Regions from separate parts of the Pseudolabrys sp. FHR47 genome, predicted to be linked through region 1. Evidence: predicted binding sites of a transcription regulator. Region 1 holds the regulator's gene; each other region holds the start of a gene.

The links. The regulator LexA, encoded in region 1, represses DNA repair genes until DNA is damaged. The targets are predictions, from matches to a motif close to TGTTCNNNNTGTGTTCNG.
Region 2: E8Q40_RS04000 (DNA recombination protein RmuC) is a predicted target of LexA. The motif match lies at 3,486-3,503, and genes of this name have one in related genera.
Region 3: uvrA (excinuclease ABC subunit UvrA) is a predicted target of LexA. The motif match lies at 3,745-3,762, and genes of this name have one in related genera.
Region 4: E8Q40_RS01185 (YifB family Mg chelatase-like AAA ATPase) is a predicted target of LexA. The motif match lies at 4,059-4,076, and genes of this name have one in related genera.

The regions. Positions count from the first base shown of each region.
Region 1 is NZ_CP039740.1:2,355,315-2,361,158, forward strand. Features, by position in the region: gene E8Q40_RS11635 (glutamine--tRNA ligase/YqeY domain fusion protein) at 1-766, shown strand, start outside; gene E8Q40_RS11640 (ComEC/Rec2 family competence protein) at 881-3,148, shown strand; gene lexA (transcriptional repressor LexA) at 3,259-3,969, opposite strand; gene glp (gephyrin-like molybdotransferase Glp) at 4,107-5,315, opposite strand; gene moaC (cyclic pyranopterin monophosphate synthase MoaC) at 5,318-5,842, opposite strand.
Region 2 is NZ_CP039740.1:809,958-815,801, reverse strand. Features, by position in the region: gene truA (tRNA pseudouridine(38-40) synthase TruA) at 5-751, opposite strand; gene E8Q40_RS04020 (hypothetical protein) at 959-1,231, shown strand; gene E8Q40_RS04015 (GNAT family N-acetyltransferase) at 1,408-1,911, opposite strand; gene fmt (methionyl-tRNA formyltransferase) at 1,908-2,831, opposite strand; gene def (peptide deformylase) at 2,849-3,406, opposite strand; gene E8Q40_RS04000 (DNA recombination protein RmuC) at 3,535-4,674, shown strand; gene E8Q40_RS03995 (MFS transporter) at 4,893-5,844, shown strand, end outside.
Region 3 is NZ_CP039740.1:2,534,814-2,540,657, reverse strand. Features, by position in the region: gene E8Q40_RS22350 (hypothetical protein) at 1-41, opposite strand, end outside; gene E8Q40_RS12500 (hypothetical protein) at 72-287, opposite strand; gene E8Q40_RS12495 (DUF4258 domain-containing protein) at 284-610, opposite strand; gene uvrA (excinuclease ABC subunit UvrA) at 710-3,664, opposite strand; gene E8Q40_RS12485 (outer membrane protein) at 3,905-4,546, opposite strand; gene E8Q40_RS12480 (outer membrane protein) at 4,736-5,416, opposite strand.
Region 4 is NZ_CP039740.1:242,755-248,598, reverse strand. Features, by position in the region: gene E8Q40_RS01200 (methyl-accepting chemotaxis protein) at 1-685, opposite strand, end outside; gene gshB (glutathione synthase) at 821-1,771, shown strand; gene E8Q40_RS01190 (bifunctional diguanylate cyclase/phosphodiesterase) at 1,775-3,628, opposite strand; gene E8Q40_RS21865 (hypothetical protein) at 3,833-4,006, opposite strand; gene E8Q40_RS01185 (YifB family Mg chelatase-like AAA ATPase) at 4,126-5,664, shown strand; gene E8Q40_RS01180 (methyl-accepting chemotaxis protein) at 5,681-5,844, opposite strand, start outside.

The DNA of each region.
Region 1 (5,844 bases):
GGAAGCCATCCGCGATTTCATCAAGCGCGTCGGCGTCGCCAAGGCCAACTCGACCGTCGACCTCACCATGTTCGACTTCTCGATCCGCGAGGTGCTCAACCGCACGGCGCCGCGCCGCATGGCGGTGCTGCGGCCTTTGAAGGTCGTGATCGAGAACTATCCGGAAGGCGAGGGCGAGGAGATCGAGGCCGTCAATCACCCTGACGACGCGGCGCAGGGCTCGCGCAAACTCAAGTTCACGCGCGAACTCTACATCGAGCGTGACGACTTCATGGAAGTGCCCGAGAAGAAGTTCTTTCGCATGGCGCCGGGCCGCGAGGTGCGCCTGCGCTATGCCTATTTCGTCACCTGCAAGGAAGTGGTGAAGGACGCGGCCGGCAACGTCACTGAGCTGCGATGCACCTACGATCCGGCATCGAAGGGCGGCAATTCGCCGGACGGCCGCAAGGTCAAGGCGACCATCCACTGGGTGTCGGCCGAGCATGCCGTGCCGGCGGAGCTGCGGCTTTACAATCAGCTCTTCACCGATCCCGCGCCCAGCGCCGATCCCGAGACCTTTGCCAAGGGCATCAATCCGCAGTCGCTGGAAGTCTTGAGCGATGCGCGTCTCGAGCCGGCACTGGCGGAAGCCAAACCCGGCGAAGCGATCCAGTTTGAGCGGCAGGGCTATTTCGTGCTCGACCGCGACAGCGCGCCCGGCAAGCTCGTGTTCAACCGCACCATCGGTCTGCGCGACACCTACGCCAAGGATGTGGCGAAGGGGTAGGTGTGGCCCGATAGGCGGCTAAGTACGCTTTCCCCGAGAACGTTCACAACCGTTCCCCTAATCTGCAACCCATGGCTGCGATAGCCTGATCCCGGTTGTGCCGGGGGGCGTTGCGTGGCCAGTCCGCCAAAAAGCCGTTCGAAAGCGATTGCAGCAGGTCTCGCCGCCGCCGCCGGCCGCCGTGCCGGCGTCTGGCCGGGCTGGCTCGATGCCTTCAGCGAAAAAGCCGGCAAAGTTCTGGCGTCCTGGACCGCCGCCGAAGTGGCACCGGGCCGTCTGCTGCCTTGGTTGCCGGTTGCGTTCGGCACCGGCATCGCTGCGTACTTTGCCGCCGATCGCGAACCGGCCTGGTGGGCTGCGTCGGGACTTTGTATGGCGACGCTTGCGATCGCCTATGCGGCGCGCAAGCATCCCTTTGGTTTTCCGCTGACGCTGGGGCTTGCCGCTTTCGCAGCCGGCTTCGGTATCGCGACACTCAACACCGCACGCATCGACCATCCGATCCTGCGCAGCGCGACCTGGAGCGCGCAGGTGTCGGGCTTCGTCGAGATTCGCGAGGAGCGGGCCAAGAGCGACCGCATCGTCGTGCGGGTTCACAAATTTGAGGCACCGCGCATCACGGAAATACCGGAGCGGGTACGCGTCTCGGTAAGAAAGAGCACGGCGCCGGCGGTGGGTACGTTCGTGGCGTTCAAGACATATCTGGCGCCGCCCCTCGAGCCCCTGCGACCCGGCGGCTACGACTTCGCGCGCGATCTCTATTTTCAAAAGATCGGCGCCTCCGGCTATGTGCTTGGCCGTGTTCGCCAAGAAGCTGCGCCCGTGAAGCCTGGTTTGTGGCTGTCCTATGCAACTTTCTTCGACGGCCTGCGTGACAGCATGGACAACCGAATTCGTGCGATTCTGCCGGGCGATCGCGGCTCGATCGCCTCGGCGCTGATCACCGGCACGCGCGATGCGATATCGCCCGCTGTCAACGACGCCATGTACGTCTCAAGCCTGGCGCATGTGTTGTCGATCTCCGGCTATCACATGGCGGTGGTCGCCGGCATGGTGTTCTTTGTCATCCGCGCCGTGCTGGCGCTGGTTTCGTCGCTGGCGCTGACGCGACCTATCAAGAAATGGGCGGCGCTTGGCGCGCTCGGGGCGGCAACGTTCTATCTGATGTTGTCCGGTGCCGAAGTGGCCACCCAGCGCTCCTACATCATGGTCGCCATCGTGCTCGTTGGCATTATGGCCGATCGTCCGGCGATCACATTCCGCACCCTGACGGTGGCGGCGCTGATTGTCATGGCGCTGACGCCGCAAGCTCTGGTGCATCCGAGCTTCCAGATGTCGTTTGCCGCAACGCTCGCCTTGGTCGCGCTCTATCAGACCTCGCTGCGCTGGCAGGCGGGCGCCGACAGCCCGCTCGCGGCACGCATTGCGCTGTGGGGCGGGCGAGAAATCGCCGCACTGATCCTTGCCTCGCTGGTGGCCGGTTTAGCGACCACGCCGTTCGCTGCCTTCCACTTTCACCGCATCGCGCCTTACGGCGTCATCGCCAACCTTCTGGCCATGCCGGTCGTGTCGGTGGTGGTGATGCCCATGGGCATTGCCGGCGCGCTGACCATGCCGTTCGGCTTCGATGCCGTGTTCTGGAAGCTCATGGGCCTCGGCCTCGACTGGATGATCGCGGTCGCGCTCTGGGTGACGCAATTGCCCGGCGCGGTGGGGCCGATGCCGGCCTTCGGCGTCGGGCCGCTGCTTCTGGTGACGCTGGGCTTGCTGCTGCTCTGTCTGCTGCGCTCGCCACTGCGCTGGAGCGGTGCGGCCTGTGTCGTCGTCTCCGCGGTCTGGGCGCTGGCGACGCCGCAGCCGGATGTCTTGATTGCCGGCGACGGCCAGACCGCGGCCGTGCGTGGCGCGTCCGGACATCTGGTTTTCCTGCAGCGTGGCCGCGACAGCTTCGCGGTCAAGGAATGGCTCTCGGCCGATGGCGACATGCGCGGCACCGATGGTACGAAACCGGATGATGGCGTTCGCTGCGACGCCATTGGCTGCACGGCGACATTGCGCGATGGGCGCACCGTGGCCTTCGCGTCGTCTGTCGAGGCTTTTGCCGAAGACTGTGCGCGCGCCACTGTGGTCCTGTCTTCGCGGACGGCGCCCCGCGCTTGCGAGGCCATGCTCATCGACCGGCCGGCCTGGCAGCGCCATGGCGCTGCGGCGCTCTACGTCAAAGGCGACAGTTTCGATATGGAAGTGGCGCGGCCAGTAACGCAGGACCGGCCATGGGCGAGAGCGCGCAAGGTCCCGGCGGCCGATGCCTCAACGCAAAACATCCGACGCAATGCGCCGGATGCCACGCCGCGAACGGAAGATCTGGAAGCGGGGGATTGAGGCTGTCATTCCGGGGCGCGGCCTTTTGGCCGCGAACCCGGAATCCATAATCCCGGTCAGTGTGTATGGATTCCGGGCTCGCGCTTTCAGCGCGCCCCGGAATGACCGAGCTAATACCTTCTGAACATCGCCACCAACTTGCCCTGGATGCGCACACGATTGGGCGGCAGGATACGCACCTCATAGGAGGCGTTGGCGGGCTCCAAGGCGATCGAGGCGCCGCGGCGGCGGAAACGCTTCAGGGTGGCTTCCTCGTCGTCAATCAGCGCCACCACGATGTCACCAGTATCGGCGGCCTCGGAGCGGCGGATGAGGGCAATGTCGCCGTCGAGAATGCCGGCGTCGATCATCGAGTCGCCGCGCACTTCCAGCGCGAAATGTTCGCCGGTCGAGAGCAACTCCGGCGGCATGTTGATGACATGGCTGCGCTGCTGGATCGCCTCGATCGGCGTACCGGCGGCGATGCGGCCCATGACCGGTACCGAGATCGGCCGCGCCGCGTCGTCTTCCGTGACCACGGGGCGCGCCTTGCCGAGATTGCCCTCGATGACGCTCGGGTTGAACCCACGCACGCGGCCGTTGCCGCCGCCGAGACCGTGCTGGACCGAGTCCGGCAGCTTGATCACCTCGATGGCGCGGGCGCGGTTGGCGAGGCGCCGGATGAAGCCGCGCTCTTCCAGCGCGGTGATCAGGCGGTGGATGCCGGACTTGGAGCGCAAATCCAGCGCATCCTTCATTTCGTCGAAGGAGGGCGGCACGCCGGTTTCGGTCAGCCGCTCGTGGATGAACCGCAGGAGTTCGAATTGTTTGCGCGTCAGCATCGTGGGTCTCCCGGTCGCGGCCGATCCCGCAAAGCCTGATTGGCGCGGAATCATCCGAAACAAAGCATGAACGGACACTATCTGTTCGATATGTGTTCCGCAACCACTTAATTTGGCGTGAACAAGTCGAGAGGCCGCTAAAACCCGAACTTAAGGATGCGGCAGCGGCTGCCGGCCTTAGCCGCAGGGGCTTGCGGCTCCCGAATCAACAGGCAACCGGCCTGCGAGAGTGGTGCCATCAGGGAACTATCCTGATTCTGGACCGGCGTCGCGATCGGACCATCGGGGCCGGACTCCAGCGTGGCGCGCAGATAGTCGGCGCGGTCGTCATTGGCTGGAAGATCGCGGCCAAGGATGGCGGATTCCGGCGGCGTCTCGATGTCGCTGCGGCCGGAAAGCTTGCGCAGCAGCGGCAGCAGAAACAGGAAGGCGCAGACGTAGGACGACACCGGATTGCCCGGCACACCGAGCACATGCATGGCGCCGAGCCGGCCGTGCATCATCGGCCGGCCGGGGCGCAGCGCGACCCGCCAGAATGACAGATCGAGGCCTTCGGCCTTCAGCGCCTTCTGCACCAAGTCATGGTCGCCGACCGAAGCGCCGCCACTGGTGAGCAGCACATCGACCTTGGCTTCGCGCGCCTTTCGAATGCGGCCGCCGATGTCATCGAGCGTATCGCGGGCGACGCCGAGATCGATCACCTCGGCGCCGGCGGCGCGTGCCAGCGCTGTGAGTGCGAAGCCGTTGGAATAGACGATCTGGCCGGGGCCGAGCTCACTGCCGGGCATGACCAGTTCATCGCCAGTGCCGAGCACCGCGACGACGGGCCGGCGATGAACGCGCAGCCGCGGGTGGTTCATGGCGGCCGCGAGCATCAGGTCGCGATCGGTCAGCGCCCGGCCTTTCTCAAGCAGGACCTCGCTTTGTTTGAAATCGATGCCGGCGTAGCGGACATTGCGGCCTTTGATGGCGGTCTTCTCGACCGTGACCTTGTCGCCGTCGCGGCGGGTAAGCTCCTGGATGACGACGGTGTCGGCGCCATCGGGGAGTACGCCGCCAGTGAAGATGCGCGCAGCTTGGCCCGTCTCGACGAGGCCGGCGAAAGGATGGCCGGCGGCGACTTCACCGATCACCGTCAGCGTCGCCGGCGGTGTGGCGATGTCCTCGGCGCGCACCGCGTAGCCGTCCATCGCCGACACGTCGGCCGGAGGCTGGGTGCGCAGCGCGGTGACATCCTCTGCCAGCACGCGGCCCTGGGCGTCGCTCAGGGCGACCTCTTCGATGCCCAGCGGCTGGGTATCGGCCAACACCCGCGCCAAGGCCTCGGAGACCGGCATGAGGGGCATTGTTACGCTTCCGCCTTGTAGGGGCCTGACTTGCCGCCGGTCTTTTCCAAGAGGCGGATGCCCTCGATGCGCATCGATTTTTCGATGGCTTTGGCCATGTCGTAGATGGTCAGGCAAGCGATCGACACCGCCGTCAGCGCCTCCATCTCGACGCCGGTCTTGCCGGTGACCTTGACGGTCGCCTGCACCAGGAAACCTGGGAAGCTGTGCTCGGGGAAGATATCGACCGTCACTTTGGTGATCGGCAGCGGGTGACAGAGCGGGATCAGGCCATGGGTATGTTTGGCCGCCATAATGCCGGCGAGACGGGCGGCGCCGAGGACATCGCCCTTCATCGCATTGCCGGCGATGACGGTGTCGAGCGTCTCCTTGCGCATGATGACGCGGCCCTCGGCCACAGCAACGCGCTCAGTCGGCGCCTTGGCCGAGACGTCGACCATGTTGGCCTGGCCGGTCCGATCGATATGGCTGAGCTTTGGCTTCGCGGTGACCTTGGCAGGTTTCCTGGCGGCCTTCGCTTTCGCCATCG
Region 2 (5,844 bases), 1.5 Mb from region 1:
AAGCTCAATAATCCACCTTCATCAAATAAAGCCCGTCCGGCGGAGCCACCTGGCCGCAGGCGGTGCGGTCGCGCGCTTCCAGCGCCGCCGACAGATCGTCGGCGGTCCATGCGCCAGGACCGCTGAGACCCGTATTCATCAGCGAACCGACCATCGAACGCACCTGATTGTGCAGGAACGAACGCGCCGAAGCGAAGACGTGAATCTCTTCACCGTGCCGCATGACGTCGAGGCGGTCGAGCGTCTTGGCCGGTGACTTGGCCTGACATTCGGTGGAGCGGAATGTGGTGAAGTCGTGCTTGCCAACAAGGCGCTGCGCCGCCTCGTGCATGGCATCGGCATCGAGCGGCCGCGCCACGCGCCACGCGTAATTGCGATCGAAGGTCAGATCAGGCCGGCGATTGACGATGCGATAGAAGTAATGGCGCTTGATTGCCGAGGTGCGGGCATTGAATTCGTCGCCAACGCGCTCGGCGCTGAGCACCGCCACCGGATGCGGCCGCAAATGCGCATTGAGCGCGTCGCGCACGGTGTCCGTGCGCCATTCGCGCGCCAGATCGACATGGGCCACCTGCCCGCGTGCATGCACGCCGGCATCGGTGCGGCCGGCGCCCTGCACCAGCACGTCCTCGCCGGTCAGTGCCTTGACGGCAGACGTCAGCACACCCTGCACCGTCACCTGGTCGGCCTGATACTGCCAGCCGCAGAACGGCGCGCCGTCATATTCGATGATGAGCTTGTAGCGGGGCATGGCCTGCCTGGGTGGCGTCCTGGTGCGCTCCAGTAACCGCGATTTCACCGCAAGTCACGCCCTCGCGGCCGCAGCGGAAGGCGGCGGGTTCACCCCCAAATAATTTGAGCCGGGCGTGAACCGGGAGGACGCCCCGGCACACTCATGGTGAGAGGGGACGGGCACCGCCGCCCGGCCCACGGCAAATCGATCAACAGGAGAGACGTTATGAAGAAAATCGCCATTTTGGCCGCCATGATCGCCATGACCGCCGCCACAGCCGCCAACGCCTCGACCGGCCCGCGGACCAACTCGCTGGGCGGACCGGTCAAGCAAGGCGCCTATTGCTGGGTCAACACCACCCTGACCGGCGCCGGTTACTGGCACTTGTGCGGTGAAAGTTCTTCCAAATACGGCGTGCGGCAGCCGGGCAGCAACGACATCGACCATGGCGCCCTTGCCGGCGGCGGTGGCGGCGGCGGCGGCGGCGGCAATCGCTAATAACAGGCTCAGTCGATCCGGGTGCCGGCTCGCACCGGTGTTCACGCAGAAACTCATCTGCCAGCATCGGATGCTTGCCGGCACGCCGGACTTGAACGAGCCCGACGAGGCCTTCATGGCGCCTAAGTCAGCAAACCCTGCGACGTCATATTCGATGATACGCTAGTAGAGGAAATTCAAGATAAGGCCGCAAAAGCGCGTGCGTAACGGACGGCACCGGACGACGGCGCGCGCTCCGACAGCATCAACGATTGGAAATAAGGCCCGGCATAGGGCGAGGCGAAATGCGCGGCAGGTCCCGTGCTGAAGCCGAAGCGGCCGTAATACTCAGGCTCGCCCAGAACGAAGACCAAAGTCTCGCCGCGCTCGGTAAGCTGCTCTAGTCCGCTTTGCACCAGTGCGCGGCCGACGCCCTTGCGCCGATGCTCAGGCCGCACGGCAACCGGCGCGAGGGCAACAGCCGGATCGGCGCCGCCCTCATGTTCAACATGCGTGCGCGAGAACGCGACATGACCGATGATGCCGCCGCCAATCTCGGCCACCAGCGACAGCAACAAGTCGCCATCGTCGCGCAAAGCATCAATCAGCGCCGCTTCCTGCGCGCCGCCGAAAGCCGCCGTATTGACCGCGCGGATCGCCTCGATGTCGGCCGGCGTTTCTGTGCGAATAGCCTGGCTCACGACAGGGCCGTTCCCTTTCGCAGCGCATTGCCGCGCAGGAATTCCTCGGCGCTCATGGCCTTCTTGCCTTCACGCTGCACCTGGACGAGTCGCACCGCGCCGTCGCCGCAGGCGATGGTGAGATTGTCGTCCAATGCGGTGCCGGGCGCACCGGACCCCGACCCAAGTGTCGAGCGCAGCACTTTCACGCGCGCGCCGTCGAACTCGAACCAGGCGCCGGGAAACGGCGACAGACCGCGGATGTGATTGTGCACGTCGCGCGCCGGTCGCGACCAGTCGATGCGCGCTTCGCTTTTGGCAATCTTCTCGGCGTAGGTGACGCCCTCGGCCGGCTGCGGCGTCGGCTTGAGCGAACCGCGATCGGCCGCGGCCAGCGCTACCGGCATCAGCCGCGCGCCCATCGCGGCTAGCGCATCGTGCAATTCACCGGTCGTGGCGTCGGCGGCGATCGGCATTGCCTCGCGCATCATCATGGCGCCGGTGTCGAGGCCCTCGTCCATCTGCATGATGGTGACGCCGGTCTCGGCATCGCCGGCCATAATGGCGCGGTGAATGGGCGCAGCGCCGCGCCAGCGCGGCAGCAGCGAGGCATGGACATTGAAGCAGCCGAGCCGCGGCGCTTCCAGCACAGGTTTCGGCAGGATAAGGCCGTAAGCGACGACGATGGCGGCATCGGCGTTGAGAGCGACGAATTCGGCCTGCGCCTCGTCGTTGCGCAGGGATTTCGGCGTCAGCACCTTGAGCCCGAGTTTGGTCGCTTCACGCTCAACCGGCGTCGGCACCAGATCGAGGCCGCGCCGCCCGCCGGGCTTGGCCGCGCGCGTATAGACCGCGGCGATCTCATGCCCGGCCGCATGCAGCGCCAGCAAGGTCGGCACCGCGAAGTCGGGCGTGCCCATGAAGATGAGGCGGAGCGACATGAGCCTATCCTTCGGCCTCAGCCGATATGATGCGACGGCTCTTTATCCTTGGCGAGCGCGGGCGAGACGCCGTGCTTGGCGGCCTTGGTAAACTTCTTGATCACGCGATCGCGCTTCAGTTTGGAAATGTGATCGATGAACAGCACACCGTTGAGGTGGTCGATCTCGTGCTGCAGGCAGGTCGCTAGCAGACCGTCGGCTTCCAGTTCTTGCGGCTTGCCGTCGGCGTCGAAGAACTTGACCCGCACCTTCGCCGGCCGCTCGACCTCCTCGTAATATTCCGGAATCGACAGGCAGCCTTCCTCGTAGACCGAGTGCTCCTCCGAGGACCAAACGATCTCCGGATTGATAAAGACCTGCGGCGCCTTCGGGTCGTCCTTCTTGGCGACGTCAATGGTGACGACGCGGACCGGCTCGCCGATCTGGATGGCGGCGAGCCCAATGCCCGGCGCCTCGTACATGGTCTCGAACATGTCGTCGACCAAAGTGCGCAGCGGCTTGTCGAACGCCTTGATCGGCTCGGAAACCAGCCGGAGCTTCTTTTCGGGGATGATGAGGATGTCGCGGATCGCCATGGTCGGCGATGTAAGGGGTGCGAGCTGGAAGGTCAACGGAATCGCCCAAAAGGCGCTGATTTCGGCTCGTCTGAAAGCCCGTTCGCTCTTCGTTCCCTCCCGCGCCGAATCGGGTTAAAACCCACGCCATGAACCCTCCCCTGACCGATCAGCTTCGCGAATTCCTGCAATCGTCGGCTGCCCTGCCCGTCGGGCTGGCCATCGCGGCGCTCGCCGTCATCTGCCTCATCGCCATCCTGGTCATTCTGCTGCGGCCGAAGAAGCCGGAGGTCGACGCGGAGCAGGACCAGCGGCTGCGCGAACTCAACGCACGGCTCGACGCCATGGGCGCGTGGCTGCAGAACGCGCACGGCCAACTGGCCCAGACGGTCAACACCCGGCTCGACGCGGTGAGCCAGAACCTCGGCGAGTCGATGAAGACCACCGCCAAGCACACCTCCGATCATTTGCAGGCGCTGCATTCGCGGCTGGCGGTGATCGATTCGGCGCAGAAGAACATCACTGAACTCTCGTCGACCGTGACCTCGTTGCAGAACGTGCTGAGCAACAAGCAGTCGCGCGGCGCCTTCGGACAGGGCCAGCTCGAGGCCATCATCATGGATGTGCTGCCGAAGGGCGCCTACGAATTCCAGTACAGCCTGTCGAACCGCACCAAGCCGGACTGCGTGGTGTTCATGCCCGACTCCGGGCCTTTGGTAATCGACGCCAAGTTTCCGCTCGAGGCGCTGACTGCGCTGCGCGCCGCCGAGAGCGACGAGGAACGCAAGTTCGCCGCCGCCCGCGTGCGCACCGACATCACCAAACATGTCTCCGATATTGCCGGCAAATATCTCCTGCCCGGCGAGACACAGGACATCGCGCTGATGTTCATCCCGTCGGAATCGGTCTATGCCGATCTGCACGAACAGTTCGACGATCTGGTGCAGAAGGCGCAGCGCGCCCGCGTCATGATCGTGTCGCCGACTTTGATGGTCATGGCGATTCAGGTCATCAAGCAGGTGCGCAAGGATGCCGAGATGCGCGAGGCCGCCGACCAGATCCGCACCGAGGTCGGCATGATGATGAAGGACGTCACCTTGCTGTCCGAGCGCGTGCGCAAGCTGCAATCGCACTTCAACCAGGCCAATGCCGACATTGACAGCATCCTGATCTCGACCGGCAAGATCGAGAAGCGCGCCGGCAAGATCGAGGGCCTCGATTTCGACGCCGACACGCCCGCCAGCGCCGACGTGATCGCCGCGCCGGTGCGCAAGATCGCGGGGGAGTAGGCTCTGCCGCGCCCAGCACTTGGCGCGCCCCCCTCTCTCCTGTGGGGAGAGGGTTGGGGAGAGGGGTTTGCAAGTCTCCCGGTGCTATAACCCCCTCTCCCGACGCGCTTCGCGCGTCGACCTCTCCAACCCAACCCGGATATATCCGGGTTAGGCATTCAAAATGCCAAAGTCGGATAAATCCGACTTTGGATGGGGAGAGGTGAAGAAAGAGCGCCATGACCGCCACGCCCGAAGCCGACGCCGCGACCCGCCGCTCCTTCGCCGAGGCGCTCGCCGTCTATCTCAAGCCGCGCGTACTCATCGTGCTGCTGCTCGGCTTCTCGTCCGGCCTGCCGCTGGCGCTGTCGGGTTCAACGCTGGCGGTATGGCTGACCGAAAGCCATATTGACCTCGCCACCATCGGCCTGTTCTCGCTGGTCGGCCTGCCCTACACCTTCAAGTTCCTGTGGGCGCCGCTGATCGACGCGCTCGATATTCCGGTGCTGTCGCGCCTGCTCGGCCGCCGCCGCGGCTGGCTGATGTTCACGCAGCTTCTGCTGTTCGTCACCATTGTCATCCTCGGCTTCTGCGATCCCCTGAAATCGCTGCCACTGATCATCGTCGGCGCGGTGCTGGTCGCCACCGCCTCGGCAACGCAGGACATCGTGGTCGATGCCTTCCGCGTCGAAAGTCTCGACACCAGCGAACAGGGCGCCGGGATGGCCGGCTATGTCGCCGCCTATCGCATCGGCATGCTCGCCTCCGGCGCGGGCGTGCTGTTCCTCGTCGCCTGGCTGGAATACAAGGGCGTGCCGCGCGCCAATGTATGGATGTGGGGCTATATCGGCGCCGCCTTCGGCATGGCGATCGGCATCGGCGCGACCTTGTTCGCCACCGAGCCCGACGCGCCCGCGACGGCCGTCGACCGCTCGCATAATCCGCTGCAACGCCTGTATGAGACCGCGACCGGCGCCTTCGGCGAGTTCCTGGCGCGCGACGCCGCCATTATCGTGCTGCTGTTCGTCGTGCTGTACAAATTCTGCGACGCTTTCGCCGGCGCGCTCACCGCCGCTTTCGTCATCGATATCGGCTTCGACAAGGCGACCTATGCGGCGGTGGTGAAAGGCGTCGGGCTCGCCGCCGCGCTGATCGGCGGCTTTGCCGGCGGCGCCATTGTGCGCGCGCTGC
Region 3 (5,844 bases), 180 kb from region 1:
CGCTTTTCTTTGACGATGTCCTCCGGCGTTCCGCCGCTCATCCTTCGAGGTTCGCGCGTTCCGCGCTCGCGCTACTTCGCCGCCACCGGCGTCAGTTCAAACACGCGGCCGTGCTTGGCGGCTTCGGCGATGTTGCCGGCACGCAAGGCGAGGCGGACGGTGTCGAGCTTCTTCGCATCGGCAGGGGTGAGGTACGGCGACCACGCGGTGTCGTCCTCGATCAGTTCGACCGGGACCTCGGCAGCGTATTTGCCTTCGTGAATGAGCTTGATGCTTTTTCGGGTCATGGCACCAGTCGCTTTCTGAAATCGCTATCCCACAGTTCCGGGTCGGGCCGATAAGCAGTCACCAACACCGCCGGGTGCCGCTGGCCCGCTGGAATGCCCCAAAGGACATGTATCGGCTGCCCGCTCCCATCGTGCTGCAAGGCGAGAACGCTGGGGCCGCGCACGCGATCCGGATAATCCTCAATGGCGACCGCGACGGAGAGTCCTGCCAGAGCATCGACAGGCAAAATACCATCTTTCGCGAGTTCGTCATAGCCGTGGTCGGAGATGAGATAATCACCGGCAAGCACCAGCGTTTGGATGCGTCGAAGCGTTTCGCTCATTGACGATCACCCCCACCCCGGCGCTTCGCGCCGACCCTCCCCACATAGCTCGCCGGACGGCGAGCGTCCGCTCGCCTATGGGGGAGGGTGAAGAAGAAACTACTCCGCCGCCCTCTGGCCCTTCTTCTTCGGCCCCGCATCCTTCTTCGCCAGCACGGGCTTGAGATACTGCCCCGTATAGCTACGCTTTTCCTTGACGATATCCTCCGGCGTTCCGGCCGCGACGATCTCGCCGCCGCCGTCGCCGCCTTCGGGGCCGAGATCGATCACCCAGTCCGCGGTCTTGATGACCTCGAGATTGTGCTCGATGACCACCACGGTGTTGCCGCCCTCGACCAGCTCGTGCAGCACTTCGAGCAGCTTGGCGACGTCGTGGAAGTGCAGGCCCGTGGTCGGCTCGTCGAGGATATAGAGCGTGCGGCCGGTCGAGCGCTTCGACAATTCCTTGGCGAGCTTGATGCGCTGCGCCTCGCCGCCGGACAAGGTCGTGGCCTGCTGGCCGACATGGATGTAATCCAGGCCGACGCGGTGCAAGAGCGCCAGCACGTCGCGCACGCGCGGCACCGCCTTGAAGAACTCCAGCGCTTCCTCGACCGTCATGTCGAGCACGTCGGCGATCGACTTGCCCTTGAACAGCACCTCCAGCGTCTCGCGGTTGTAGCGCTTGCCCTTGCAGACGTCGCAGGTGACGTAGACGTCGGGCAGGAAGTGCATCTCGATCTTGATGACGCCGTCGCCCTGGCAGGCCTCGCAGCGGCCGCCCTTGACGTTGAAGGAGAAGCGCCCGGGCTCGTAGCCGCGCGCCTTGGCCTCGGGCAGGCCGGCGAACCATTCGCGGATCGGCGTGAAGGCGCCGGTATAGGTCGCGGGGTTGCTGCGCGGCGTGCGGCCGATCGGCGACTGGTCGATGTCGATGATCTTGTCGATGTGCTCCAGGCCCTCGATACGGTCGTGCGGCGCGGGGGCGAGGCTCGCGCCGTTGAGCTTGCGCGCCACCGAGGCATAGAGCGTGTCGATCAGCAGCGTCGACTTGCCGCCGCCGGACACGCCGGTGATGGCGGTGAACAGCCCGAGCGGAATCTCGGCCGTGACGTTCTTGAGGTTGTTGCCGCGGGCGTTGACGATTTTGAGCTGGCGGCGCTTCTCGGGCGCGCGGCGCTGCGGCACCGGCACGTTCATTTCGCCGGACAGGTACTTGCCGGTCCATGACTGCGGCGCGGCGATCAGGTCCTCGACCTTGCCCTCGGCAATGATGTTGCCGCCATGGATGCCGGCGCCGGGGCCGATGTCCAGCACATGGTCGGCGAGGCGGATGGCGTCCTCGTCATGCTCGACCACGATCACGGTGTTGCCGAGATCGCGCAGGCGCTTGAGGGTCTCGAGCAGCCGCGCATTGTCGCGCTGGTGCAGGCCGATCGACGGTTCGTCGAGCACATAGAGCACGCCGGTGAGGCCCGAGCCGATCTGCGAGGCGAGACGAATGCGCTGGCTCTCGCCGCCGGACAACGTGCCGGAGGCGCGGGAGAGGGTGAGATAATCGAGGCCGACATCGTTGAGGAAGCGCAAGCGATCGCGGATCTCCTTGAGGATGCGCGGCGCGATCTCGTTCTGCTTGGCGTTGAGATGCTTCGGCAGTTCGGTCACCCAGTCACCGGCGGCGCGGATCGACAGCTCGGCGATCTCGCTGATGGTCTTGCCGGCGATCTTGACGCACAAGGCCTCGGGCTTGAGGCGCGCGCCGTGGCAGGCTTCGCAGGGCGTGTCGGAAAAATACTTGCCCAGCTCCTCGCGCGCCCATTCCGAGTCGGTTTCCTTGAAGCGGCGCTCGAGATTGGTGATGACGCCTTCGAACGGCTTCTTGGTGGTGTAGCCGCGCATGCCGTCGTCATAGACGAACTTAATGTCGTCCTCGCCGGAGCCGTAGAGGATGGCCTCCTGCGTCTTCTTCGGCAGGTCCTTCCATTTGGTGTCGAGGGTGAACTTGTAGTGCTTGCCAAGCGCTTCGAGCGTCTGGGTGTAATAAGGCGAGGATGATTTCGCCCAGGGCGCGATGGCGCCCTTGCCGACCTTGGCGTCGCGGTCGGGGATGATCAGTTCGGCATCGATATGCTGCTCGACGCCGAGGCCGCCGCAGGCCGGGCAGGCGCCGAACGGATTGTTGAATGAAAAGAGGCGCGGCTCGATCTCGGGAATGGTGAAGCCGGAGACCGGGCAGGCGAACTTCTCGGAGAAGATCAGCCGTTCGTGCGTGGCGTTGCGGCCGCGATTGGCGGCGGCGCCGGTCGCCTTGGTGTCGGCGAGTTCGACCACGGCAAGCCCCTCGGCGAGCTTGAGGCATTGCTCCAGCGAGTCGGCGAGGCGCGCGGCGATGTCGGGCTTTACGACGAGGCGATCGACGACGACGTCGATGTCGTGGGTGAACTTCTTGTCGAGCGGCTTGACCTCGGCAATCTCGTGGAATTCGCCGTCGATCTTCACGCGCTGATAGCCCTTGCGCATGTACTCGGCGAGTTCCTTCTTGTACTCGCCCTTGCGGCCGCGCACGACGGGGGCCAGCACATAGATGCGCGTGCCTTCCGGCAGCGCCAGCACGCGATCGACCATCTGCGACACGGTCTGCGATTCAATTGGTAATCCTGTTGCCGGCGAATAGGGAATGCCGACGCGCGCCCAGAGGAGGCGCATGTAGTCGTAGATCTCGGTGACGGTGCCGACGGTCGAACGCGGATTCTTCGAGGTCGTCTTCTGCTCGATGGAGATGGCGGGCGACAGGCCGTCGATCTGGTCGACGTCCGGCTTCTGCATCATCTCCAGGAACTGGCGGGCGTAAGCCGAGAGTGACTCGACGTAGCGGCGCTGGCCCTCGGCATAGATGGTGTCGAAGGCGAGCGAGGATTTGCCCGAGCCCGACAGGCCGGTGAACACGACGAGCTGGTCACGGGGGATGACCACATCGACATTCTTGAGATTGTGCTCGCGGGCGCCGCGGATGGTGATCTGGCGGCTGTCGAGGAGGCGCTTGGTCGACAGGGAATTGGCGGTCTTGTCGGTCATGAGGGCGAACGGAACCTGTTGGCGCGGCAAAAAGGCCGGCGTTCCGGCGACCGACTGGGTCCGCTGGAGCACACGACAGGAGGAACGTAGTGAGAACGGAGCCGCTTCGCTAGGGGCAGCAGTTACTTTCATACGGAGCGGTGCGCATTGGGGATAACCGCTGTTCCAGGGGGCCGGAACAACAAAAAAGGGCCGGCGCGAGGCCGGCCCTTTGCATTTGATACTGTCGAGTGGCGTCGATCAGAACCGATAGTTCAAACCGGCGCGGACGACGTTGTACTTGAAGTCGCCGGTCGCGGTGGCGCCGGCCAGTGTCAGGGTCGTGTCGCCGGAGTCGATGTAGAGATATTCGCCCTTCACGCTCCAGCGATCCCACACCGCCCATTCGAGACCGCCGCCGACCGCGTAGCCCGAACCCCAGGCCGAATCCTCGATCGACGCAGTGCCGACGCTCAGCTTCAGCTTGGTCTTGGTGTAGGCCCAGCCGCCGGTGCCGTAGATCAGTGCACGGTTGAAGGCATAGCCGATGCGGCCCCGCACGGTGGCGTAGGCGTCGATCTTGCCTTCCGCCGTGACGGCACCGGCCGTTTCGGTTGCCTTGATGGTCGTGCCCTGGAAGTCGCCTTCCACGCCGAGCACGAAGCTGCCGATCTGCCAGTTGTAGCCAACCTGGCCGCCATAGACGCCGCCCTTGGCGTTGTCGGCGAAGGAGTCGGACCAGCCGTAGCCGCCATTGATGCCGGCGTAGAATCCGGTCCACGAAAAATACGGTGCGTAATAGGCCGGAGCGGGGGCCTTGAGCGGGATGTCGGCCGCCGACGCCGAAACGGCGAGCGCCGGCAAACAGACACAGCCAAGCAATAACGCGTGAAAGCGCTTCATCGCGATCCTCATAGGTTTGTTGTGGTGGCGAAACGCAATACGCGCAGCAACGAAAAATGCTGCCGCGACCCTGCGTTGAGTCGCGTTGATGAGTTATTAACGACGGCAATCTGGCTATTGGAGCGACCGACCCATGAATCAAAAAGAGGCCGGCCAAAGGCCGGCCTCAGTTGGAACGGAGGTTCGAGATCAGAAGCGAACGTTCACGCCAGCACGCACCATATTGATCCGCGGCCTGAAGGTGGTTTCGACACCGCAGACGCCGGCGTCGCAGGTCGCTTTGCCGAGATCGGCATAGAGATATTCCGCTTTCACCGACCAGTCCCGGCTGATGCCGTATTCGATGCCGCCGCCGGCGGTCCAGCCGGTGGTGGTCCTGGTGTTGCTGCCGGTGCTGGTCGATATCTTGGCCCCGGAGAAGGCCGCGCCGCCGGTGATGTAAGGCAGCCAGCGGTCCATCGCGTAGCCGACGCGACCGCGGGCCGTACCGACCCACGTGTTCTTTACTTCGCAGCTCGCGGCGCCGCAGGTCGCGACATTCGAGCCGTTGCCCTTGATGAAGGCGTAGTCGATGTCGCCTTCGAGGCCCCAGACCCAGACACCGGTTTGGATGTTGTAGCCGACCGTCACGCCGGCGAGCCAACCGTATTGCGAATTGGTGGTGAAATCGGCGAGCGAGTTGGTGACGTGAGCCTTGCCCCAGCCGTAGCCGCCATTGGCGCCGACATAGATGCCGCTCCAGTTGTACGGCACGTAAGCGGGCAGGGGCGGCGCCTTGTAGATGGGTCTACGCAGATCGGCTGCGAATGACGGTGCCGTCATCGCCAGCGCGATAATCCATAACGAAACGATGCGGATGACATGCGTCATCGCGATCCTCCTGTTTTTCGATGAAAAACCCAAGACGAAGGACTCGACGCAACGCTGACGGGAATAATTCAACATAACGTATTTGTGGATGATTCGCATCTATAAGTTGCATTCATCGCAAAAATGTAGAAACGACGGCGATTCTCGATGGCTCCCATTTGACAAAAGTGGCGCGAATGAATAGAACAAAAACGGAACAAACGTGGGCGAGCCCTGCGGTGGGCCGGATAGGGCTTCTCCCGATGCCATGATCCGCTGTGGATTAAGGGCGGCAAGGAGAGACGCCTCCCGTGTCGCGCCGTAGGGTGAGTTGGCAAGGGTAAATGAGCAGGGGACGCCGCGCGGCGAGCGGCCCCTTTATATGGAAAGCGGCGACCGGTTGCGTTGCGCTCAAGCCGTTTAGGATCGGCTGTGGCGCAAGATTAAGT
Region 4 (5,844 bases), 2.1 Mb from region 1:
GCGCGCCGCCAGCGACCGATTCGGTCACGCGCGTGATGGCCGTGAGCGGCTTGACGATGCCGCGCGCGATGAACAGCAGCGCGATGGTGGCGAAGGCGGCCAGAGCAGCGAACAGCGCCAACCACCAGATGCCCTGATCGATATCGCCGTCGATGAGGTTGTAGGCCTCGTTGGCCCGCGCGGCGTAGTGCTCGGACAATGCGTTCAAATCGGCGTTGAGCGCCTTGCGGGCGTCGCGGCTCGCCTCGCCCCATTCGCGTGCGGCCTGCGAACCAACCTCAGCGCTCAGACGCACGAGCTCGCGCCGGTAGGCGACGAACTCCGCTACGCGTTTGGCAAAGCGATCGAACAGAGCGGCATCGTCCGGACCGACAGTCTTCTGCCACTCGACCATCAGGGCTTCGATCCGGGTCAGGAAATCGGAGAGGCCGTCCTCGAACTGTTTTCTGCCCGACGGTTCGTTCGGCATATAGATGCCGCGGGACTCGGCAACCACGGCATAGATCAGGCCGTTGATGCGCTCGATGTTCTGGGTGCCGGAAATGGCCGATTCGTAGGTGTCGGACAGGGCGGCATAGTGCCGGGCGTTGACGATGGCGGACCCCGACAGCGCCAGCGCGGTGATGGCCATCAATGCGAAGATCGCATAGAGCTTGGTGGCGATCGAAAGCTTCGGCAAAGTCACTTGCGGCCCCGTTCAGCGCGGCATAGATCGTGAGTTCCCGCATACTCGCCGCAATATGTTAACTTTCTGTTTTCCTTAACCTTTGGTTGGTGTGGCCAAGGGTTGCCGGGAAGTCCCCCAGGACACTTGAACCCCATGACGCTCAAAGTTGCCGTCCAGATGGATCCGATCGAGCGGATCAACATCAAAGGCGATTCGACCTTCGCCCTGCTGCTCGAGGCGCAGGCCCGTGGTCATTCGCTCAGCTATTACACCCCCGACCGGATGGCGCAGGTCGGCGACCGGCTGTTCGCTCGGGTCGAGCCGCTGTCGGTCCGTGACAAGGCCGGCGACTACTTCACGCTCGGCGAGCCCGAGCGGACGCCGCTGGACAGCTTCGACGTCATCCTGCTGCGCCAGGACCCGCCCTTCGACCTGTCCTACATCACCACCACGCATATGCTGGAGCGCATCCACCCCAGGACATTGGTGGTGAACGACCCGGCCGAAGTACGCAACGCGCCGGAGAAGGTGCTCGTCACCAGCTTCCCGCAGTTGATGCCGCCGACCTTGATCACCCGCGACAAGGAAGAGATCAAAGCCTTCCGTGCCGAGCATCAGGATATCGTCATGAAGCCGCTCTACGGCCATGGCGGCGGCGGCGTGTTCCGCATCACCCGCGATGACCTCAATTTCGGTTCGCTCTACGACATGTTCGCGGCCACGTTTCGCGAACCCTGGGTGATCCAGAAATTCCTGCCCGCCGTGAAACAGGGCGACAAGCGCATCCTTCTGGTCGATGGCGAATTCGCCGGCGCCGTCAACCGCGTGCCGGCCGAGGACGATCTGCGCTCCAACATGGTGCGCGGCGGCTCGCCCAAAGCGACCGACCTGACGCCGCGCGAGCGCGAGATCATCGAGACGCTCAAGCCGACGCTCAAATCGCGCGGATTGATCTTTGTCGGCATCGACGTCATCGGCGACTGGCTGACGGAGATCAACGTCACCTCGCCGACCGGTATCCGCGCCGTGAAGAATCTCGGTGGACCGGACGCCGCGGCATTGACCTGGGACGTCATCGAGAGAAAGCGAAAAGCGGGCGCCTGAGCGTCAGGCCCGCTTTTTCTTGGCCGCGAGGCTAGCCGCCTGCGGAAAGCCCGGCTGCCATTCCCGCATCAGTTTCGTTGCCGCCTCTACATTCACCGGCCGGCCGAAATAATAGCCCTGCCCCGTGTCGCAGCCGAGCGCCTTGAGCCAGCCGGCCTGCGCCTGCGTCTCGATGCCTTCCGCGACCGTATGCATGTGCAGCTTGCGCGACAGGTCGACGAGCAGTTCGACGACGAGCTGGCTCGGATGATCGGTGAGCATGCGATCGACGAAAGACTTGTCGATCTTGATCGTGTCCACCGGAAAGCGGATCAAGTGCGTCAGCGACGCAAAGCCGGTGCCGAAATCGTCGAGGGCGACGGTGATACCCTTGCGACGCAGGCTTTCGATGACATGAACGACCTTGTCATCGGTGCCGTCCATGAAGACGCCTTCCGTCACCTCGACCACGATGCGATCGAGCGGCACGCCGGTGGGCTCGAATGCCGCCATCAGGCGCTGCTCGATATCGCCGCGATGGAAATCCGCCGTCGAGAGATTGATGCCGACATGCTGGACATCGAAGCCCGCGCTCAGCCAGCCACGCATGTCGCGCGCGATGTGGCCGAGCATCTGATCGGTCAGGCGAAAGGCGATACTCGGATCCGACAGCGCCGCCTGGAACTGTCCGGCGGAAACAATGGCGCCATTGTCCATTCGAATGCGGGCCAAAGCCTCGAAGCCAAGGATGGTGCCGTCGCTCAACGTGACCAGCGGCTGATAGAACGGCAGAACGCGGGATTCGTTGAGCGCATCGCCAACGGCGCGGATCGTCGACATGCGCGTCGCGATCGACGTTCGCATCTCTCTTTTGAACAGCGCGTAACCGCCGCGGTTGACGGACTTGGCGTGGTAGATCGCGAAGTCGGCATTCTGCCGCAGCAGATCGGGATCGACACCGTCGAGTTCGTAGACGACGCCGCCCATGGTGATCTGCGGCGTGATCGTATAGCCGGCGCAATCGAACGGCGTCTTCATCGCTTCGACGATCCGGTCCGCCGCGGCTGCCAGTTCGGCATGACTGCGGCAACCGTCGATCAGAACGGCAAACTCATCACCGCCAATACGGCTCGCGCCGTTCGGGGCGGCTTCCGACAGCCTTGCGGCGACCTCCTGAATGAGACTGTCGCCGACGACATGGCCCATGGTGTCGTTCGCGATCTTCAGATTGTCGATATCGACGACCAGAAGACCGAACGCCGGGTCCATCGACACGATACGGTCGAACATCATGTCGTCGAAGCTGCGCCGGTTCGGCAGTCCGGTGAGCTGGTCGTAATAGGCGAGAGCGTGATTGCGCTTCTGCGTCAGCGCATGCTCGATGGCGATAGAACACAGGTGAACGCAGGTACTGACGATCGAACGTTCGAACACCGTCGGGCCGCGCTTTTCGCGAAAGTAGAACCCAAAGGCCGCGGCAACACGACCGTCGCGAGTCTTGATCGGGTACGACCAGCAAGCCTGCAATCCGAGCGGCAGGACGAGGTCTCTGTAAGATTCCCACAGCGGGCTGGTGGCGATATCGTCGACTTCGACCGGCTCGCCGCGATAGGCCACCGTGCCGCAGGAGCCGACTTCGGGACCGATTTCAATTCCGGTAATCGATTCGCCGTAACTGGCCGGCAGGCTCGGCGACGCCAGGGCCTTGATCCGGCCTTCGTTCGTGAAACCGACAATGGTGCAGATGGCGCCAGGCGCGAGCGCCTCGGCGCGCAGACACAGACGTTCGGCGATGACTTCGAAGCGCTCGCCCGTCACCATGGCTTCCAGAATTTCGGTCTGGAGCGCGTGAAGCGAAACGTTGTCGGAATTGGTCACGGGCCTACTCGCTTACATAGTACTGCGAGCAAATAACCACGACCGGTATTAATGCTACGAAAACACGGATGCTTGCCTAAGTTAAGATAACGAGCATCTGTTTTATTTTAATGTTGCATTCACCTCGATGCATTTGCGCCGATCCATGGCGCTCAAGGCAAAGCACGACGTCGCTCACCCCACGGAATTACCGCAGAGCGTGCGTTAAGCCGCCTCCTGCTCAAAACCCGCGATCGAAAAGACGACTCGCTGGCGACCGAGCTGAACGTGCTGAAGCTCCCAGATCAATTCCTCGACGTCCTGATTGGCGGCCTCGGCCTCGAGGCGCGCGCGCCGGGCTTCGAGAAGGTCGTTTTGCATTCTGGTGCGATCGATCATGACACTCACTCCGGGTTGAGCCGCGAATGGAGGTATCTTAATCGAGTCGTTTTGTTCTGCAAATGTTCTTGTCGCTCTCCACAACTTCGGCTACACTTAAAAGTAGTGGCGAGGGCAACATGGTCCAACGGGTCGCAACCGTAGCATTCGAGGGCATCGAAGCCCGCGCCGTGGACGTCCAGGTGCAGGTCGCGCCGGGGCTGCCGGCCTTCAATATCGTCGGCCTGCCCGACAAGGCCGTGTCCGAGGCCAAGGAACGGGTTCGCGCTGCCCTGATTGCTTCGGGGCTCGCATTGCCGGCGCGACGCATCACCGTGAACCTGGCGCCCGCGGACATGCCCAAGGAGGGCAGCCATTTCGACCTGCCGATCGCACTTGGTCTGATGGCGGCGATCGGCGCCATCCCGCCGGACGCGCTGGCCGGGTTCACCGTGCTCGGCGAACTCGGTCTCGACGGCTCCATTGCCGCGGTGGCCGGCGTGCTGCCGGCGGCCATCGGCGCCAATGCGCGCGGCTACGGCCTGATCTGCCCGCAGGCCTGCGGCGCCGAGGCTGCGTGGGCCAGCCCCGAAATCGAGATCATCGCCGCGCAATCGCTGATCCAGCTCGCCAATCACTTCCGCGGCACGCAGGTGCTGACGCGGCCAACCCCGAAGATCCGCGAAGTCGAGGGCTTGCCGCCCGATCTTGCCGACATCAAGGGCCAGGAAAGCGCCAAGCGCGCGCTCGAAGTAGCCGCCGCCGGCGGCCATAACCTGTTGATGGTCGGCCCGCCGGGCGCCGGCAAGTCGATGCTGGCGGCGCGATTGCCGTCGATCCTCCCGCCTTTGTCGCCGACCGAGTTGCTGGAAGTCTCGATGATCGCCTCGGTGGCGGGCGAGATCGAGGGGGGCGCGCTCACCAACCGCCGGCCATTCCGCGCGCCGCATCATTCGGCCTCGATGCCGGCGCTGGTCGGCGGCGGCCTGCGGGCGCGACCCGGCGAAGTGTCGCTGGCGCATAACGGCGTGCTGTTTCTCGACGAGATGCCGGAGTTTTCCGGCCAGGTGCTCGACTCGCTGCGTCAGCCGCTCGAGACCGGCGAAGTCGCCATCGCCCGCGCCAATCACCGTGTCACTTATCCGGCGCGCTTCATGCTCGTCGGCGCCATGAATCCGTGCCGCTGCGGCCGCGCCAACGATCCGGGTTTTGCCTGCAACCGCGCGCCCAATGTGCGCTGTGCCGCCGATTACCAGGGCCGCTTGTCCGGCCCGCTGATCGACCGTATCGACCTGCACATCGAAGTGCCGGCGGTCACCGCCGCCGATCTCATTCTGCCGCCGCCGTCCGAAGGCAGCCGCGAGGTCGCCGCGCGGGTCGCCCGCGCCCGCGACATCCAGGCGGAACGTTACGCGGCGCATGGGGCACCGCATGTCCGCTGCAATGCACAGGCGAACGGTCCGCTGCTCGAAGAAGTCACCCGCACCGATGCCGGCGGCACCAAGCTACTGCGCGATGCCGCCGATCGCATGCAGTTATCGGCGCGCGGCTATCATCGCGTTCTGCGCGTGGCGCGCACGCTCGCCGACCTCGACGGCGCGACGAGCGTCGGCCGGGTGCATCTGGCCGAGGCGCTGTCGTATCGCGCCCTGGCCGACGATCTGCGGCGCGCGGCCTAGCTCACGGCCAGGCGCCTCAGGCCGCTCGCGCCAGTGCCGTCGGTGTGCCGGCTGCCGGGCGTTGATCTAAGGCATCCGGCAAGCCGGCTTGGTTGATGCTGAAGAACTCGATCTGCTCGTCCATGGCGCGGGCCTGATCCTCGAGCGACCGTGCGGTCGATGCGTTCTCTTCCACCAGCG